2 regions of the Paenibacillus germinis genome follow, and region 2 is predicted to be linked to the other one. Evidence: predicted binding sites of a transcription regulator. Region 2 holds the regulator's gene; the other holds the start of a gene.
What was found. The regulator NrdR, encoded in region 2, represses ribonucleotide reductase genes. The targets are predictions, from matches to a motif close to AACACNATATATNGTGTT.
Positions count from the first base shown of each region.

Region 1: a site for NrdR is predicted at 1,912-1,929, ahead of GC102_RS24305 (adenosylcobalamin-dependent ribonucleoside-diphosphate reductase). Genes of this name have one in related genera too.

Region 1 is NZ_WHOC01000133.1:172,566-175,634, reverse strand. Features, by position in the region: gene lipM (octanoyltransferase LipM) at 1-224, shown strand, start outside; gene dat (D-amino-acid transaminase) at 750-1,580, opposite strand; gene GC102_RS24305 (adenosylcobalamin-dependent ribonucleoside-diphosphate reductase) at 2,004-3,069, shown strand, end outside.
Region 2 is NZ_WHOC01000070.1:196,975-200,043, reverse strand. Features, by position in the region: gene GC102_RS14320 (lytic transglycosylase domain-containing protein) at 1-527, shown strand, start outside; gene GC102_RS14315 (alpha/beta-type small acid-soluble spore protein) at 634-858, opposite strand; gene nrdR (transcriptional regulator NrdR) at 967-1,446, shown strand; gene GC102_RS14305 (hypothetical protein) at 1,611-1,802, opposite strand; cyclic di-GMP riboswitch class I at 1,842-1,938, opposite strand; gene GC102_RS14300 (hypothetical protein) at 2,021-2,194, shown strand; gene htpG (molecular chaperone HtpG) at 2,244-3,069, opposite strand, start outside.

The sequences.
Region 1 (3,069 bases), on a different contig from region 2:
AGACGAGCTTTTTGAAGAAAGCTGTTGCGATTAATGAGCTGCTTCGAGCGCATGGAAAAGAGGCGGTAACACTTAGACAAGTGGAGGAAGCGTTTCGTCGTGAAATCGCGCTTGGTCTTGGTGTGGAGCTTGTTGAGGAATCGCTAACACCTTATGAAATTGAGCTCTCTGAGCAACTTGTGCGTGAGAAATATGGCACGGATGAGTGGAATTTACGTCGTTAAAGCGCGCGAAAGAGCAAAAAAGCACGGACCTTTCTAAGAAAGGATCGTGCTCTTTTTTACATAGAATTTATATGTTTTGGGTTTGGGATAAGCAAAGCTTACCCATAGATTAAGCGCGTTTTCCGAGCTTAATCTGCATTGACGCGCGTGACAGTCTGCTGAGAAGTCGATTTTCAGCTTCTCAGACTCTGTTGGCTCGGCGAGCTCTCCTTGAAAGCGCGGTTTTCGCGCTTATTTGTCCTTGCGCTCCAGAATAAGTGCGTTTTCCGCGCTTATTCAGCGCGGACGCGCAGGATGGTCTGCCGAGAAGTCGATTTTCAGCTTCTCAGACTCTGTTGGCTCGGCGAGCTCTCATTGAAAGCGCGGTTTTTACGCTTATTTGTCCGTGCGCTCCAGAATAAGCGCGTTTTCCGAGCTTAATCTGCATTGACGCGCGTGACAGTCTGCTGAGAAGTCGATTTCCAGCTTCTCAGACACTGTCGGCTCGGCGAGCTCTCCTTGAAAGCGCGGTTTTCGCGCTTATTTTTATTGTGCAAAAGTACGTTCAAACTCACTCTGCAGACTGCGAGTAATCGGACCCGGCGCGCCAGTTCCAATTGCTTTGCCATCAATCTGTAAAATAGGTGTATTTTCCACGGTAGTTCCCGTGATAAAAGCTTCATCAGCCAGCAGAAGCTGCTCTGTCGTAAAGGGTTCTTCTTTAACTGTGATTTCTTGTGAGAGAGCTAATCTCAAAACGACAGCCCGAGTAATACCATGAAGGATCAAATGGTTAGCTGGGTGTGTGTAAAGCACGCGATCTTTGATCATCATCAAGTTAGAGGCGCTGCATTCTGTGACAGTGCCATTTCGGTGCAGCACGACTTCTTGCACCCCGTGATCGAGTGCTGCTTGTTTGGCCATGACATTTGGGAGAAGATTGAGCGTTTTGAGATCACATCTCAGCCAGCGGATGTCCTCCAACGTGATTGCATTAATGCCATTATGTATCGTAGCGATGGGTCTGCGCACCTCTGTGCAGTAGGCCAGCAGAATGGGCTCGACTTGAGCGGGGAACGGATGTGCCCGGGGAGCTTCGCCCCTGGTGATTTGCATATAAACAGTACCCTCATTGAGACCATTCTTTTCAATAAGCTGCGTGAGAATATGACCCATTTTTTCAATAGTAAAAGGTAGTTCTATCCGCACTTCACTTGCGGTTCTTTGGAGTCTCTGCATGTGAGCAGCTTGTTCGTAAATTTTCCCGTTATATACTCGGAATACTTCATATATCCCATCTCCAAAATAGTACCCACGATCATCTGGTGAAAGAAGAACGTCCTTCTTGTTGACGAATTTATTTTTAAAGAAATACATATCCAACATCTCCTCAAGTGTTTTCATATGAAAGTAGTATTGAAATCTTATCCCATATTTTTATAAAAGTATTTATCGAACAGATGTTCTAAAAAGAAATAAAATGTGGTATCCTATCTATAGGTTAGCAGAGGATTTAACGATCGTCAAAACGATCTGCATGACCTAACACATCTTGCTTGGTTGAATATTATATTTGGTTATTCTGGGCGCGAAAAAGAGAGAATTAGTAAGTAAGGATTAGCTAGTATGATTAAGGGTTGTCTTAATAGCGAAATTTGGTTCTTTAGTTATTAGAAGATCAATATATAGTGAGGTATAATGGATTTCGCACACCACATATTGTAATTTTACATAAACTTCATAAAGTAACTTTAATTTTAGTTGTAGCTGAATCTGTAGCTTATTGGGAGGGACTTATGCATGGGGATTGTAGAGTCAAATAAGAGGTTGGATGGTTTAAGCGAGAAAATATTTTTGGATCGTTATGCACTGAAAAATGCAGATACGAGTTTCGCCAAGGTGGGGGATACTGTTCTCGTTTTGACGAAGGATGACCCCAAATTCCCAGCTAAAGAAGTTGGAGAAATTGTGAGTCGTGTAGGAGATACCGTTAAAGTAAAAACACGGAGCGGTGAGACTGTTGAATCCGCAGTTGAAAAGCTCACTTTAAATATTGAGAAGACACCGGAAGAAATGTGGGACCGCTTGGCAGGTGCAATGGCATCCGTAGAGGCAACTCCTGAGAAACGTAAAGAATGGACAGATAAATTCAGATACATCCTTGATGATTGGAAGCTTGTACCAGGCGGACGTATTGCTGCTGGTGCCGATGCAAGTGATGAACTGACCCTTTTTAACTGCTATGTTATTCCGTCACCACACGATAGCCGAGGCGGAATTATGAGTACACTCTCGGAAATGACAGAAATTATGTCACGCGGCGGTGGAGTCGGTATCAATCTGTCTTCGCTTCGTCCACGCCGTTCCGTTGTGAAAGGTGTTAATGGATCATCCAGCGGTGCTGTTTCTTGGGGAGGTCTTTTTAGCTATACAACAGGCTTAATCGAACAAGGAGGCAGCCGTCGCGGAGCACTTATGCTTATGATTAATGACTGGCACCCTGATCTTGAGGATTTCATCACTGTGAAGTCAACGATGGGTCAAATTACGAATGCAAATTTATCCGTTTGTGTAAGCAATGGATTTATGAAAGCCGTTAAGGAAGATCTCGAGTGGGAGCTTGTTTTCCCGGATACGACGGATCCTGATTACAATGATAAATGGGATGGCAACTTAGATGCTTGGAAAAAACTAGGTAAAGCCGTCAAGCCTTATCGTACTGTACGAGCACGTGATGTTTGGCATACAATCATTGAATCTGCTTGGAAATCAGCTGAGCCGGGTGTCGTATTCTTGGAATACTACAACCAAATGTCCAACAGTTGGTACTTTAATCCGATTATTTGTACGAATCCATGCGGGGAGC
Region 2 (3,069 bases):
GCTTTGTTCTGGTTCTCTTTATGAATAGCGATTTTATCGGAAGAAAGGTGTACCCGATCTACTTTGAGCAGGAAATTAGGCAGAGCGCGGCGAAACACAATATAGATCCATTTTTAATTGCTGCGATTATAAGGGTCGAGACGAATTACAAATATCATTTGGAGTCAAAAAAAGGGGCATTAGGCCTTATGCAGCTTATGCCTGACACCGCAGAGTGGATTGTTGAATCCACGAATTTAGGGCCTCATGTGCAGGAAGATTTATTAAAAGTGGACGTAAATATTAATCTTGGTTCTTGGTATTTAAGCTGGCTTAAGAAGCATTATAATGGTAATTTAATTTATGCGATTGCGGCTTATAATGCAGGTCAAGGGAATGTGAATAAATGGAAGCAAAATGATATTTGGGATGGTTCGGAAGAGCATATTAATCAAATTCCATTCGGAGAAACACGTCATTATGTACAGCGGGTGCTCTATTATTACGAAAAATACACGAAGCTTTATTCTCAGCATTGGGGTAAATAAGGATTAGGATTCCTCTTCAAAAATAAAGAAGCATTGGACTAGCTCCTTTTGGGGGCTTAGAGTCCAATACTTCCTGTTTTGCAGATTCAGTAGCTAATCTTCAAGATTACTTGAATTGACCAGCCAAAGATTGTTCTGCGATTTGTACCAGTCGACGAGTGATGTTACCACCAATAGAACCAGCATCACGAGTAGCCATATTGCCCATATATCCATCTTGAGGGATGGCGATACCTAGCTCTTGAGCTACTTCGTATTTCAACTGATCCAACGCTGCGTTAGCTTGAGGAACGACTAATGTATTGCTGCTGCGGGATTGTCCTGCGCCCATGTCTGTTCACCTCCTTGTCGTTTGGTAATAGTATTGTGTGCATATCTCCTAAGTTCATGACATGTAACATATGGTAATAGATCAAAGAAGAGAAAGGAGAGATAGCGAATGAAGTGTCCGTTCTGTGACTATTCCGGTACGAAAGTTCTTGATTCACGTTCAGCCAATGAAAACAAATCGATTCGTCGTCGTCGAGAATGTGAGAAGTGCGCGAGAAGATTCACCACGTTTGAGATGGTGGAAGAAACGCCGTTAATCGTGATTAAGAAAGATGGAAGTAGGGAAGAATTTAGTCGAGAGAAAATATTAAGAGGCTTGATTCGAGCTTGTGAGAAGCGCCCGGTATCGATGGAGAGACTTGAGATGATGGTATCTGAAGTGGAAATGCAGCTTCGCACCACGGCTCATGCTGAAGTGGATAGTTTAAGCATTGGAGAAATCGTCATGGAACAGCTGTACCCCGTCGATGAAGTGGCGTACATTCGCTTTGCCTCCGTATACCGACAGTTTAAGGACATTAATATGTTCCTGAAGGAGTTAACGCAAATATTGGGAAAGCATGACACCGGACTTCTCCGGGATAAATAATAACTAAATATGACAAAAAATAAGAAAAAGACAGCGGGATTCCCGTTGTCTTTTCTCAGTTTTTCCCACGATATCAACAATCATGCGATTAAAATTTATTTGAAAAAAATAAATCTTTAGACATCAACCGACTGTATTTTTGTATGCTTTCGTGCATAATTCCTTTATTGAGTGCGTTTGTCCAGTTCACTTCTGAGAAAATGAATAAACCGAATAGCTTCATCTTGGGTTAAAACGTTGTTATCAAACTTAAAGGAGAACATGTCCAAAAGATCATTTTCTGGAAGGTGCAAGTTATCAATCAATTGCTGTACATCCAAACTCATTTTACCATCCACCGTAATTTTTCCCATCATCTTTGTTCCCTCCTAGTCTTTCTACATAAATCGGACGGAGGCGGTAGCTGGCTGACATTTTGGACATTCATCGAATGCCATTTTAGTCCCTTTAGCTTTGCGTCGCCACTTTTCAGTGGTTTTGCCTTTATCGACCGATTTATGTTTGTAAGAAAACTATATCATATTTGCGGATTGAGTTTCCATTAATTACATTATTCGAAGGATGGTTGAAGCATATGTCCGTCAAGTCCAATCAAATTCCAAGCATTTCTTATGAATTAGATATCGTAAAAGTTGCTAGCTCTCTCGGAATTGATCAAGATCGCTTATTGGCTTATGTGTATGCAAACTCTGATCCGAAGAAACAATATGAGGTAAAGGAAACCTTTCCCGACTATAAGAGTGGTTGAAACTATAAAAAAAGCACTACAACGTAATAGTTGTAGTGCTTTAATCGTATTAAACCATGATTTTGCAGATATCGTTCGTGAATTCAACCGGATCTTGAAGGGGTAATCCTTCGATTAAGAGCGCTTGATTGTAGAGCAGGGCCGTATAAAGATTCAGTTTCTCTTTGTCTTTGTCAAAAGCGTCTTTTAAGGAAGCGAATACTTCGTGATTGACGTTGATTTCCAATACCTTCTCAGCCTTCACGTTAGGATTATTCGGCATCGCATTTAAGATTTTTTCCATTTCGATCGTCACATCGCCGTCGGTCGATAAGCACACAGGGTGCTTTTTAAGACGCTTGGATGCTTTTACATTTGTAACTTTGCCTGACAACAGGTCTTTCATATAATCGAAAAGCTCTTTGTTGTCATTTTTGTCAGCATCGGTTTCCGTTTGGCTGTCATCCATTTCAATACCAAGATCACCGCTTGAAACAGATTTAAACTCTTTTTCTTTGTAGGTCATGATCATTTTGATCGCGAATTCATCGATATCATCAGTGAAATACAAAATCTCATAGCCCTTATCTGTGACTAGCTCTGTTTGTGGAAGCTTATCGATTCTTTCCATCGATTCTCCAGAAGCATAGTAAATGTACTTCTGATCTTCCGGCATTCTTGACACGTATTCGTCCAACGTAACCAGCTTTTTCTCCTTGGAGGAATGGAACATCAATAGATCCTGCAGGACGTCCTTATGGCTTCCGTAATCGCTGTAGACACCGAATTTGAGCTGTCGGCCGAAGGATTTGTAGAATTGCTCATATTTCTCTCTTTCGTCCTTCAGCAGGCTTTGCAGCTGGCCTTTGATCTTGCTTGAAATGTTTTTGGCAATC